One region of the Streptomyces sp. NPDC055815 genome, then DNA from elsewhere that is predicted to be linked to it. Evidence: riboswitches for the same ligand, from Rfam matches in the RefSeq annotation. Region 1 holds a riboswitch; the other holds the start of a gene.
The links. A riboswitch is a leader RNA that binds a small molecule or an ion and turns the genes downstream of it on or off. The one in region 1 is predicted to bind glycine.
Positions count from the first base shown of each region.

Region 2: another riboswitch for glycine. It lies ahead of gcvP (aminomethyl-transferring glycine dehydrogenase); the one in region 1 lies ahead of gcvT (glycine cleavage system aminomethyltransferase GcvT).

Region 1 is NZ_JBSHDU010000140.1:1,328-8,160, forward strand. Features, by position in the region: gene ACWGN5_RS40965 (L-serine ammonia-lyase) at 1-192, opposite strand, end outside; gene ACWGN5_RS40970 (serine hydroxymethyltransferase) at 343-1,611, opposite strand; gene gcvH (glycine cleavage system protein GcvH) at 1,644-2,021, opposite strand; gene gcvT (glycine cleavage system aminomethyltransferase GcvT) at 2,099-3,223, opposite strand; glycine riboswitch at 3,285-3,410, opposite strand; glycine riboswitch at 3,411-3,510, opposite strand; gene ACWGN5_RS40985 (AAA family ATPase) at 3,672-4,328, shown strand; gene ACWGN5_RS40990 (enhanced serine sensitivity protein SseB) at 4,524-5,264, shown strand; gene ACWGN5_RS40995 (enhanced serine sensitivity protein SseB C-terminal domain-containing protein) at 5,378-6,169, shown strand; gene ACWGN5_RS41000 (ABC transporter permease) at 6,532-6,833, shown strand, end outside.
Region 2 is NZ_JBSHDU010000002.1:274,107-280,939, forward strand. Features, by position in the region: gene ACWGN5_RS03075 (DUF5999 family protein) at 1-21, shown strand, start outside; gene gcvP (aminomethyl-transferring glycine dehydrogenase) at 104-2,989, opposite strand; glycine riboswitch at 3,169-3,268, opposite strand; gene ACWGN5_RS03085 (PRC-barrel domain-containing protein) at 3,382-3,756, shown strand; gene ACWGN5_RS03090 (DNA polymerase IV) at 3,853-5,211, opposite strand; gene ACWGN5_RS03095 (MerR family transcriptional regulator) at 5,305-5,922, opposite strand; gene ACWGN5_RS03100 (bifunctional nuclease family protein) at 6,115-6,588, opposite strand; gene ftsR (transcriptional regulator FtsR) at 6,755-6,833, opposite strand, start outside.

The DNA.
Region 1 (6,833 bases):
CGGGGTGCCGTGGCCGTGGCCGGTGGCGCCGAGCGAGCCGTACAGCTCCGCTCGTATCTTCGCCGTGGGGGCGAGCAGGCCCTCGTTCTTCAGGCGGCGGGCGAACATCCGGGCAGCCCTCATGGGGCCCACCGTGTGGGAGCTCGACGGACCGATGCCGATCGAGAACAGGTCGAAGACCGAGATGGCCACGGGAGGACTCCTTGTGGGGGCTAGACGCCGTTGTCTGCCGGGGTGGAGCAGAGAAGCGCGCAGAAGGGCTGAGCAAGGGCCGGGGCACCACGCTCACTGTCCAGTGTGCGTGGTGCCCCGGAGATTCCGTACGAACAAAAGGGTACGAAATTACTTCAGGCCGGGGTACAGCGGGTGCTTGTCCGCCAGAGCGGTCACCCGGGCCTTGAGGACCGCGGCCTTGTCGGCGTCGAAGCCCGGCTTCAGGGTCTCCGCGATGACGTCGGCGACCTCGGCGAAGTCCTCGGCCTGGAAGCCGCGGGTCGCGAGCGCCGGCGTGCCGATGCGCAGACCGGAGGTGACCATCGGCGGGCGGGGGTCGTTCGGAACGGCGTTCCGGTTGACCGTGATGCCGACCTCGTGGAGACGGTCCTCGGCCTGCTGGCCGTCGAGCTCGGAGTTGCGCAGGTCCACCAGGACCAGGTGCACGTCCGTGCCGCCGGAGAGGACGGAGACACCGTGGGCGGTGACGTCGTCCTGGACCAGGCGCTCGGCCAGCGCGCGGGCGCCGTCCAGGGTGCGCTGCTGGCGCTCCTTGAACTCCTCCGAGGCCGCGACCTTGAAGGAGACGGCCTTGGCCGCGATCACGTGCTCCAGCGGGCCGCCCTGGAAACCGGGGAAGACCGAGGAGTTCAGCTTCTTCGCGAACTCCTTCTTCGCCAGGATGATGCCGCCGCGGGGGCCGCCGAGCGTCTTGTGCGTGGTGGAGGTCACCACGTCCGCGTACTCGACCGGGTTCGGGTGCAGACCGGCGGCGACCAGGCCCGCGAAGTGGGCCATGTCGACCCACAGGTAGGCCTCGACCTCGTCGGCGATCCGGCGGAACTCGGCGAAGTCCAGCTGGCGCGGGTAGGCGGACCAGCCCGCGATGATCACCTTCGGGCGGTGCTCCTTGGCGAGGCGCTCGACCTCGGCCATGTCGACCAGACCGGCCTCGTCCACGTGGTACGCGACCACGTTGAACTGCTTGCCGGAGAAGTTCAGGCGCATGCCGTGGGTGAGGTGGCCGCCGTGGGCCAGGTCCAGACCCAGGATCGTGTCGCCGGGCTGGGCGATCGCGAACAGCGCGGCCTGGTTCGCGGAGGCGCCGGAGTGCGGCTGCACGTTGGCGTACTCGGCGCCGAACAGGTCCTTGATCCGGTCGATCGCGATCTGCTCGGCCACGTCGACGTGCTCGCAGCCGCCGTAGTAGCGGCGGCCCGGGTAGCCCTCGGCGTACTTGTTGGTGAGGACGGAGCCCTGGGCCTCCATGACCGCGACCGGAGCGAAGTTCTCCGAGGCGATCATCTCGAGGGTGGACTGCTGACGGCGGAGCTCGGCGTCGACGGCGGCGGCGACGTCGGGGTCCAGCTCGTGGAGGGGAGTGTTCAGAAGCGACATGAATCGATCCCTAGGGGGTCTCGGGCCCGGTCTCAGTTCCCGGCGAACTCGGTGTACTCGTCGGCGGAGAGCAGATCGTCCGGCGTCTCCGCGACGCGCACCTTGAACAGCCAGCCACCCTCGAACGGAGCCGTGTTCACCAGGGACGGGTCGTCCACCACGTCCTGGTTGGCCTCGACGACCTCGCCCGTGACGGGGGAGTAGAGGTCGCTGACCGACTTCGTCGACTCCAGCTCGCCACAGGTCTCGCCCGCGGTGACGGTCGAGCCGACGGCCGGGAGGTCGGCGTAGACGACGTCACCGAGCGCGTTGGCCGCGAACTCCGTGATGCCGACCGTCGCGACGCCGTCCTCGGCGGCCGACAGCCACTCGTGCTCCTTGGTGTACTGCAGCTGCTGGGGGTTGCTCATGACCTGATTCTCCTGGATCGGGGGAGTACTGATGAACGTGGGTCTTGCGAGGTGAGACGAGGAGTGAGACGACTGCGTCACTTCTGGCGCTTGTAGAACGGCAGCGCCACGACCTCGTAGGGCTCGTGGGTGCCGCGGATGTCCACACCTACACCCTGGGTGCCGGGCTCGGCGTGCGCCGCGTCCACGTACGCCATCGCGATCGGCTTTCCGAGGGTCGGGGAGGGGGCGCCGGAGGTGACCTCGCCGATGACCTGGCCGTCCTTGACGACCTGGAAGCCGGCGCGCGGGACGCGGCGGCCCTCGGCGATCAGACCGACGAGCTTGCGCGGCGGGGCGGTCTCGGCGCGCTGGGCGGCCTCCTCCAGGGCCTCGCGGCCGACGAAGCGGCCCTCGTTGGTGGTCTTCTCGAACTTCACGACCCGGCCGAGACCGGCGTCGAAGGGGGTGAGGGCGGTGGTCAGCTCGTGGCCGTACAGCGGCATGCCCGCCTCCAGGCGGAGCGTGTCGCGGCAGGACAGGCCGCAGGGGATCAGGCCGACGCCCTCGCCCGCCTCGGTCAGCGCCTTCCACACGCCCTCGGCGTGCTCGGGCTTCAGGAACAGCTCGAAGCCGTCCTCGCCGGTGTAGCCGGTGCGGGCGATCAGCGCCGGGACGCCCGCGACGGTGCCGGGCAGGCCGGCGTAGTACTTGAGGCCGTCCAGGTCGGCGTCGGTGATCGACTTCAGGATGCCGGGGGACTCCGGGCCCTGGACCGCGATCAGGGCGTACGCGTCGCGGTCGTCGCGGACCTCGGCGTCGAAGCCCTCGGCGCGGGCGACGAGGGCGTCCAGGACGACCTGGGCGTTGGAGGCGTTGGCGACGACCATGTACTCGGTCTCGCCGAGGCGGTAGACGATCAGGTCGTCGACGATGCCGCCGTCCTCCTGGCAGATCATCGTGTAGCGGGCGCGGCCGTTGCCCACCGTGGAGATGTTGCCGACGAGGGCGTAGTCCAGGAGGTCCACGGCCTGCGGGCCCGTGACGGTGATCTCGCCCATGTGGGAGAGGTCGAAGAGGCCGGCCTGGTTGCGGACGGCGTTGTGCTCCTCGCGCTCGCTGCCGTACCGGAGCGGCATGTCCCAGCCGGCGAAGTCGGTCATGGTCGCGCCCAGCGAACGATGCAGGGCATCGAGGGCGGTCAGACGGGGGGCAGTGCTCATGGGGTGGCTCCCGGGTCCCAAGGGCGTGATCGGTGACGAAAACACATGACGGGCGAGGACGTCCTCCCCATCTGTCATGGAACCTGAGAGGTTCACCGAGAGCATCTCGTCACCGACGGATCGGTGCCGGGAGGTCGGCTTGCACCTTGGGTGGGGACACGACAGGTGTCCCGCTTTTCAGATCTGCCTCATCCACGCGGTACGGGGCCTGAGAGATTCAAGGGAGGGTCTTGCTCCTTCGGCGCCCGGACGCGCTCGGCGGTCCGGAACTCTCCCGCGCGGATTCGAGCGGCCGGTATGCGATTGTGCGGCGACTGTGCGCGCCTGGCGGGCACATCATTGCATGCGGTGTCGGCGGGGCAAATCGCTTGTGTCGCATTACCGATTCTTTACACTTCGTGGGCAAGGGTCTCCCACAGGTCTCCTGAGACCCGACAGGGGGAGAGCGATGAGGATCCAGCACACCGGCGCATACGCGACGAGCACCGGCATACCGTCCCAGCGGGCCCGCGCCCGGAGCCGCGGCCGGCTCCTGCGGGACCTGCGCGAGCGCGGCGGCCGAGGCCCCCGCGCCCTCACCTATGCCGCCGGCGACCTCGTCGTCGTCTCCGGGCTGCCCGGCAGCGGCAAGTCCACCCTGATGAAGCGCGCCGCCGAGGGCAGCGGCGTCGACTCCCAGGACGCCCGCGAGCGCTGGGAGGCCCGGATGCCCCGCCTCCTCCCGTACGCCGTCTACCGCCCCCTGGTCCGGATCGCGCACTACGCCGGACTGCGCCGCGCCCTGCGCTCCGGCGCGAGCCTGATCGTCCACGACTGCGGCACCCAGTCATGGGTGCGGGGCTGGCTCGCCCGCGAGGCGAGACGGCGCGGCCGCGCCCTGCACCTGGTCCTCCTCGACGTCACCCCGGACACCGCGCGGGCCGGCCAGGAGGCCCGTGGCCGGGGCGTCTCCACGTACGCCTTCGCGCGGCACCGGCGGGCCGTCGGCCGGCTCCTGCGGGCCGCCGAGTCCGGCAGCCTCCCGCACGGCTGCGCCTCGGTGACCCTCCTCGACCGGGACGCCGCCGACTCCCTCCGCAGGATCGGCTTCCGGGAGACCGCCTAGGGACGACCCCGGGGCCGTCCGGTGTCCCGGGCCGTCCGGTGTCCCGGGCCGTCCGGCGTCCCGGGCCGTCCGGTGTCCCGGGCCGTCCCGGGACGCCCGTACCCTTCCCTTTTGGCCACGGCGGTGCCGGGGCGGCGTTAGGGTGCTGCCGGGCGGCCGGTGCGGCAGGCCGTGCGAGAAGGGGAAGACGCGACCGTGGACGTGACGTGGCCGGGCAACGAGCTCGAAGAGGTCCTTGCCGCCTCACTCGGCAACCCCGAGGCGGGCGGCCGGCTGGTCGAGGTGCTCGGCCGCAGCCCGATCTGGGTGCCCCTGCCCAACGGCGGCGGCCCCGACAGCCCCGGACTCGACCTCGCGACCATGGAGATCGAGGGCGCGGCCTACGTGCCCGTCTTCAGCTCCGAGCAGCAGTTCCTCGCCGTCGTCGGCGACCACATGTCCTTCACCGTCGCCCCCGCCCGTGACTTCGCCCGCGGCCTGCCCCCGCAGCTCGGCATCGCCGTGAACCCCGGCGGCACCGTCGGCGTCCCGCTGCCCCCGCCCGCCGTCGCCGAGCTCTGCCGCATCGGCCGCACCCCGCTCGACGGCCCCGCCAGCGGCGGCCGCGTCCGGCTCTTCGAGCCCGACTGGCAGGACGACCCGGTCGACTTCCTCGCCGCGGCCTCCGCCGAGTTCGAGGCCACCGGAGTCGTCGTCACCGCCCGCCGCGCCCTCGCCAGCGTCGAGGGCACCGAACCGGCCCTCTTCATCGGCGTCCAGCTGGGCGGCTGGGACGGCGTCGACCGGAACGCCCCCCTGGACGCCCTCGGCCGCGCCCTCGGCCGGGTCGAGGTCGCCTGGCCGGTCAACCTCATCCTGCTCGACATGGCGCAGGACCCGGTCGGCGACTGGATGCTGGAGCGGGTTCGCCCCTTCTACCAGCGCGCCGCCGTGTGAGCGGCCCCCTGTTTAAGCTGAACTGACTCGATCGCTGCACCGACTCGCATCGCTGCACCGACTCGATCGCTGGACGGACCCACATGGTGGACGGAAGAGGGGCGGGACCCAGGGTGAGCGCGTCAGGCACCGCTTCGACCGGGACGGTCGAGCACATGCTGCGCCAGGTGGCACCCGGACGCTACGACGCGTACGAGCAGTTGCTGCACGCCCTCGCCGACGGCGAGCTCCGGATGCTGCTCTGGCAGGGCTCACCCGGCTCGCCCGACGCCCAGTACGGGAACATGGAGGTCGACGGCTTCGGCTACGCGCCCTGCGTGACCTCCGCGCAGGAGCTCGCCGCCTCCGGCTGGAACCGCGCCCACGAGCTCGTCACCGGCCGCGAGATCGCCCGCGCCCTCTACCCCGACCGCTGGGGCGTCTGGCTCAATCCGCACGCCCCCGGCGGCGGCGTCGGCATCCCCTGGGCCGACCTGCGCCGGATCGCCACCGGTCTCGACCGGATGCCCGCCGGTCCGCTGCGGGTCACCGAGCCCGCCCTGGAGATCCCGCAGTTCTACGCCCTGCTCACGCAGAACGCGCACCGCACCCCGGCCGTCCGCGCGCTGCGCCGCGGCTGGGTGCAGCCGGCGCTCGGCTCCCCGTACCTCGCCATCGGTCTCGACCTGTACGACACCTCCCCGGCGACCGTCGACACGGTCCGCTCGATGATGCGCCAGTCGATCGGCTCCGTCCCCGACGGCCTGCCCGTCTCGACGGTCGCCCTCTCCGACGCGTACGACCCGGTGGCGCTCTGGCTGCGGGCGAACGCGCGCCCCTTCTACGACCGCGAGGCGCACGCCGGACGCGGCTCCGCTCCCGTACCGGGGTACGGATACCCGCCACCGGCGCCGTCCGGATACTGAGACGCCACGCGCGCCCCACATGTCGGAAATGGCCTCCCGAGTCCCCTCCGGAGGCCTTCGTTCACCCCAATTCCATAGGTCACGCCACCAGTTGAGTGGCATGTCCGATTGCGCACAAGAGGGCCCCGGTTGGTCCGCTCACGTGATCACGACGTCCGGATAACGGAAGTCGCAGCACCGCATCACGTTTGAGCAAACATTCACCTTCAGGTCTGGCGGGTGATCACAAGCGCATTGAAGACTCCCCGGAACACAGGGCGTTCGGCTCCTTTCGAGCCGATGTCCAGCAGGTTGTTCCACCGAGCCGCTACCCGCGGCGGGCAAGGGCCGGCTACCGGCGGCCGAGAGGGGTCCTCACCACGATGACGGCACCACTGCACGAGACGAGTGCGGGCGAGGCGACCGCCACCGTCGACGGCGCGCCCGACGCTCCCGGCACTCCGGACAACTCCGGCGCCTCCGGCAAGGCGATCGAGGGCCGCTCGCCCTGGAAGATCGCCTGGACCCGCCTCAAGCGCGACAAGCTGGCCCTCGCGGGCGCCTTCGTCGTCATCTTCCTGATCCTCGTCGCGATCTTCGCGCCGGTCATCGTGGACCTCCTCGGCCACCCGCCGGACGAGTTCCACGAGGACCAGATCGACCCGCTGTTCGGCACGCCGATCGG
Region 2 (6,833 bases), on a different contig from region 1:
CAGGTGACGACCGCCGCCTGAAGCCGCGCGGCAGGACACCGTACGAGGGAAACGCCGAGGGCCGGCCCGGAGGAGATCCTCCGAACCGGCCCTCGGCGCATGCTCAGTTGTCGTACTCGTCCAGCGGCGGGCAGGAGCAGACCAGGTTCCGGTCGCCGAAGGCACCGTCGATGCGGCGCACCGGCGGCCAGTACTTGTCGGCCGCCGAGACACCGGCCGGGAAGACGGCCTCGTCGCGGGTGTACGGGTGGTTCCACTCGCCGCCCAGCGCGGCCGCGGTGTGCGGGGCGTTGTGCAGCGGGTTGTCGTCGGCGGGCCACTCGCCCGAGGCGACCTTCTCGATCTCGGCGCGGATCGCGATCATCGTGTCGCAGAAGCGGTCGAGCTCGGTCAGGTCCTCGGACTCGGTCGGCTCGATCATGAGCGTGCCGGCCACCGGGAAGGACATCGTCGGCGCGTGGAAGCCGTAGTCGATGAGGCGCTTCGCGATGTCGTCGACGCTGACGCCGGTGGCCTTGGCCAGCGGACGGATGTCCACGATGCACTCGTGCGCGACCAGCCCGTTCGGACCGGTGTAGAGCACCGGGAAGTGCGGCTCCAGGCGCTTGGCGATGTAGTTCGCCGCGAGGACGGCGACCTGGGTGGCGCGCTTGAGGCCCTCGCCGCCCATGAGGCGCACGTACGACCAGGAGATCGGCAGGATGCCGGCGGAGCCCCACGGGGCGGCCGAGATCGGGCCGACACCGGTCTCCGGGCCCGCGGTGGGCTGGAGCGGGTGGTTCGGCAGGTAGGGGGCGAGGTGGGCGCGGACGCCGACCGGGCCGACGCCGGGGCCGCCGCCGCCGTGCGGGATGCAGAAGGTCTTGTGCAGGTTCAGGTGCGAGACGTCGCCGCCGAAGTGACCCGGCTTGGCGAGACCGACCAGCGCGTTGAGGTTGGCACCGTCGACGTACACCTGACCGCCGGCCTCGTGGACCTCGGCGCAGATGTCGGCGACGTGCTCCTCGAAGACGCCGTGCGTGGACGGGTAGGTGATCATCAGCACGGACAGCTCGTCGCGGTACTGGGCGATCTTGGCGCGCAGGTCCTCGACGTCGACCTCGCCGTCGTCGGCGGTCTTGACGACGACGACCTTCATGCCGGCCATCACCGCGGAGGCGGCGTTGGTGCCGTGCGCGGAGGACGGGATGAGGCAGACGGTGCGCTGCTCGTCGCCGTTGGCGCGGTGGTAGGCACGCACGGCCAGGAGGCCGGCGAGCTCGCCCTGCGAGCCGGCGTTGGGCTGGATCGACACCTTGTCGTAGCCGGTGACCTCGGCGAGGCGCTCTTCCAGCTCGGTGATGAGCGTGACGTATCCGGCGGCCTGGTCGACCGGCGCGAAGGGGTGCATCTGGCCGAACTCGGGCCAGGTCACCGGCTCCATCTCGGTGGTCGCGTTCAGCTTCATGGTGCAGGAGCCGAGCGGGATCATGCCGCGGTCGAGCGCGTAGTCGCGGTCCGCGAGCTTGCGCAGGTAGCGCAGCATCGAGGTCTCGGAGCGGTGCGCGTGGAAGACCGGGTGGGTCAGGTACGCGTCGGAGCGCAGCAGACCGGCGGGCAGCGTGTCCTCGGTGACCGCGTCGAGGGCCTCGACATCGGCCGTGACGCCGAAGGCGGCCCAGACGGCGGCGAGCTGCTCGCGCCCGGTGGTCTCGTCGCAGGAGATCGAGACGAGGTCGGCGTCGACGCGGTAGAGGTTCACGCCGGCCTCGCGGGCGGCGGCGACGACCTCGTCGGCCTTGCCGGCCACGCGGACGGTGAGGGTGTCGAAGTACGAGCCGTGCACGACCTCGACGCCACCGGCGGTGAGACCGGCCGCGAGGATGGCGGCGTACCGGTGCGTGCGCTCGGCGATCTGCTTCAGGCCGTCCGGACCGTGGTAGACGGCGTACATGCCGGCCATGACGGCGAGCAGCACCTGAGCGGTACAGATGTTGCTGGTGGCCTTCTCGCGGCGGATGTGCTGCTCGCGGGTCTGCAGGGCCAGGCGGTAGGCGCGGTTGCCGTCGGCGTCGACGGAGACGCCCACGAGGCGGCCGGGCAGGGAGCGGGCGTGCTTGTCCTGGACGGCCATGTAGCCGGCGTGCGGGCCGCCGAAGCCCATGGGGACGCCGAAGCGCTGGGTGGTGCCGACGGCGATGTCGGCGCCGAGCTCGCCCGGGGAGGTGAGCAGGGTGAGCGCGAGCAGGTCGGCGGCGACGGTGACGATCGCGCCGAGCTCGTGGGCGGCGTCGATCAGCGGCTTGATGTCGCGGACGGCGCCGGAGGCACCCGGGTACTGGATGAGCACGCCGAAGACACCGCGCTCGGCGACCTCGGCGGGGATGCCCCCGCTCAGGTCGGCGACGACGACCTCGACACCGGTCGGCTCGGCGCGGGTCTCGATGACGGCGATGGTCTGCGGCAGCGCGTCGGCGTCGACGAGGAAGACGCCGTTCTTGACCTTGCCGACCCGGCGGGAGAGGGCCATGGCCTCGGCGGCGGCGGTGCCCTCGTCGAGGAGGGAGGCGCCGGAGGTGGGCAGACCGGTGAGGTCGGCGACCATGGTCTGGAAGTTGAGCAGGGCCTCCAGGCGGCCCTGGGAGATCTCGGGCTGGTACGGCGTGTAAGCGGTGTACCAGGCCGGGTTCTCCATGACGTTCCGGAGAATCACGGGCGGAGTGAAGGTCCCGTGGTAGCCGAGACCGATCATCGGGGCGAGGACCTGGTTGCGGTCGGCGAGCGTGCGCAGCTCGGCGAGGACCTCGGCCTCGGTGCGCGCGGCCGGCAGGCCCAGCGCCTCGGCGTTCTTGATGACGTCCGGCACCGCGGCGGCCGTGAGCTCGTCGAGCGAGCCGTAACCGACCTGGGCGAGCATCTTGGCCCGAGCCTCGGCGTCGGGCCCGATGTGCCGCTGCTCGAACGGGATGCCCTGTTCGAGCTCGGAGAGCGGAGTGCGGTTGGCGGTCATGTACGGAGGCCTCCTGGTCGTCACGACCTGCGAGGGGCACCACGGCGCGGGTACCCGGACGGCCTCCCCCTCTGTCATCTCAACCTGAGAGTTTCACCGGCACGCCTCGCGGCCCGCCGGCTTTCACCGTCGGTGAGAGCGGAATGCCGTCGGACATCCGCTCTGCTTTCCAGAGTGACCTCGTCCGCGCGGTACAGGGGCCTGAGAGATTCCGGGGAGGATTTGCTCCTTCGGCGCCCACCGGAAGGTTTCTCCGGGGGACTCTCCCGCACAGGGTCGACAGCCACAACCAGCCTACCAGCGAGGTTGCGGCTTCCATCGCTCAAGTGGCCGACATCCCAGATGTGCACTTTCGTAGGGGTGTAGAGCAGTTGCGACCAGTTGGAGGGACCGTGCAGACCGATATCGATCCGCGCAGCCTGATCGGCCGCAAGGCGTTCGACCGGAACGGGCACAAGATCGGAACCGTGGACGAGGTGTACCTGGACGACGCGACCGGCGTCCCGGAGTGGGCCGCGGTCCGCACGGGCCTGTTCAGCAGGGACGCCTTCGTCCCCCTGGAGCCGAGCGCGCTGCTCGACGACGGCCTCCACATCCCGTACGAGAGGGCCCTGATCAAGGACGCCCCGGACTTCGGGGTGGGCCGCCACCTCTCGCCGGAGCAGGAACTCCAGCTCTACCGCCACTACAGCCTGGCCCTCCCGCCCCCGCCCCCGGACACCCCGGACAAGGACTTCGGCCGCCTGGCGGGCCAGGACGGCACCTGAGGGCCCAGCCGTCGGCCGAGGCGGCGCGGGTTGCCACCGCACGAGGCGGTGCGGTGGCAACCCGGGCCCGGCCGCGGGGCGCGGCGGCCCGCGCCCTCACGCCGCCGCGTCCCCCCGCACCAGCGGCAACGGCTCCGAAGGTTCCAGCTCCGGATCGTCCACGGAGAACGTCCGCACCCGCCCGGGCCCGGACCACGGCTCCTCGAACCGCACCGTGACCCGCCCGACCCCGCTCCCCTGGACCCACCCGGCCCCGTACACGGCGTGCCGCACGTCGTGCCCGGGCGCCCACACCCGCTCGGCGCTCTCCGCCTCGGCGGACGGCATCGCCTCCACCTCCGCGGCCGCCTCGGGCCCTACCTCCTCCGCCGGCCGCTCGGAGGCCCCGGCCTGAGCGAACAGATCCTCCTGCGTGTAGTCCGCGAGCCCGCTCACGCCGACCCCCAGCAAGCGCACGCCCCCCGTCGTGTCCACCGCCTCCAGGAGCCGCCCCACGGCCTCCCGTACGACGCCCGGGTCGTCCGTCGGCCCTCGCAGCGTCTCGGACCGGGTGAGCGTCGAGAAGTCGTAGCGCCGCACCTTCAGGACGATGGTCCGCCCTGAGTGCCCGGAGGCCCGCAGCCGCCCCACGCACCGCTCCGCGAGCCGTTCGACCTCGATCCGGATCCGTACGCGGTCGTGGATGTCCACGTCGAAGGTGTCCTCGACCGACACCGACTTGGCGTCCCGCTCGGCCACCACGGCCCGATCGTCGTACCCCCGGGCCATCCGGTACAGGGACGCCCCGTGCGCCCGTCCCAGGAGCCGTACGAGCTCGTCCTCGCCCGCTTCCGCGAGGTCGGACACGGTCGTCATCCCGGCGCGCCGCAGGTGCTCCCCGGTGGCCGGCCCGACCCCGGGCAGGATCCGTACCGATCGCGGCCCGAGCAGCTCCCGCTCGGTGCCGGGCTCGATCAGCACGAGCCCGTCCGGCTTGGCCTCCTCGGAGGCGATCTTCGCGATCATCTTGGACCCGGCGAGCCCCACGGACCCGGTGAGCCCGGTCGTGGCGAGGATGTCGGCCCGCAGCCGCTCCCCCACGGCCCGCGCGCTCGCGCTGTCGTCGGCGACACCGCCGGCTTCGAGATCGACGAAGGCCTCGTCGAGGCTGAGGGGCTCGACGAGCGGGGAGAGCCGCCCGAGCAGCTCCATGACCTGCTCGCTGATGGAGCGGTAGAAGGCGAAGCGCGGCACGAGATACGCGGCGTTCGGCGCGAGCCGCCGCGCCTGCCCCATCGGCATGGCCGAGTGCACCCCGAAGCGTCGGGCCTCGTAGGAGGCGGTGGCGACCACGCCCCGGGGCCCGAGGCCGCCGACGACCACGGGCTTTCCGCGCAGGCTGGGCTTCGACGCCTGCTCGGCGGCGGCGAAGAAGGCATCCATGTCGAGATGCAGGATGGTGGGCGCGGCTCTCACACGTCCGATGCTGCCCTACGCCACTGACAACGCCCCTGAGGCCCACCAGGCCCCGCCGCCGGAACGGGAACCGAACCGCGACGGGACCCGCCCTCAGACCGCCTTGTCGCGCCGCCGCCGCGCCAGCTCGTCGCCCGGGTTGTGCCCGACCAGCGTCTCGCCGGTGTCGACCCGCTCCCCGTGGAGCTGCGAGAGCGCGCCCTCGACATCGCGCCAGACGACCCCGACGGCGATGCCGAAGACGCCCTGCCCGCCCTGGAGGAGGTCGACGACCTCGTCGGGCGAGGAGCACTCGTAGACGGTGGCCCCGTCGCTCATGAGCGTCATCCGCTCCAGGTCCCGGAAGCCCCGGGCGCGCAGGTGCTGCACCGCGGCCCGGATGTTCTGGAGGGCCACCCCGGTGTCGAGGAAACGCTTGACGATCTTCAGCACGACGACGTCGCGGAAGCTGTACAGCCGCTGCGTCCCCGACCCGTACGCGGGCCGCACGCTCGGCTCCACCAGTCCGGTGCGTGCCCAGTAGTCCAGCTGGCGATAGGTGATCCCGGCGGCCGCGCAGGCCGTCGGTCCGCGGTAGCCGATCGCCTCGTCGGCGACGCCGGCACCGGTGTCCGTCCCGAGGTCGTCCACACTGCCGTGAAGCGGATACGGACCGCTCTCCCCGGACACGCGTCCGAGCGAGCTCCCTGCCGTACCGTCCGCGCTGCTCATCACGCCGACCCTCCGTCCTTGACCTGCCCACACGAAGGTAGGCAGTCACTCGGGGTGCGTCAACGATCGCCACACTCGGCACGCCGAGTGATAATCACCCTGAGAGTGGTTTCGCGTGTCCCTCTCCGGGGAAAGGCTACTCGAATGCTCTGACGGCACCCCGCGAACGGCCTTCGGCCGCACCGCTCCGCCTCACTGGCTGCTGCTCCCGAAGTCCTCCGGTGAGATCTGGTCGAGGAACTCGCGGAACTTCTCCACCTCGTCCTCCTGCTCGTCCGGAATCGCGATGCCGGCGTCGTCCAGCACACCGTCACTGCCGTAGATCGGCGTTCCGGTCCGGAGGGCCAGGGCTATCGCGTCGGACGGTCGCGCGCTCACCTCGACGCCGCTGGCGAAGACCAGCTCGGCGTAGAAGACCCCGTCACGCAGATCCGTGATGCGGACCTCGGTGAGCTCCTGCCCCACCGCCTCCAGCACGTCCTTGAACAGGTCGTGCGTCAGCGGCCGCGGCGGAGCCATCCCCTGCTGGGCGAAGGCGATCGCGGTCGCCTCACCCGGTCCGATCCAGATGGGGAGGTACCGATCGCCTCCCACTTCACGCAGGAGCACGATCGGCTGGTTGGAGGGCATTTCCACCCGGACACCCACAACGTCGAGCTCGTTCACACAGCAACCCTAGGACGTGCCCGACCGGTTTGGATAGTCGGGCCCCTCCGGGCCCCCTCCCGGAACACCCTCCGAGACCTCCCGAAACGCGCGGGGCGACGGGAACCGGGCCGCGCAAAGCCGAACCCGGGAGACGTGTCGACGGCACCCGATCACCGGAGCCGCGTCACTGCAGCCGGATCCCCAGCGCCGTCTGGACGAGCGCCGCGTGCAACCGCACCGACTGCGCGGCGAGCTCCTGCGCG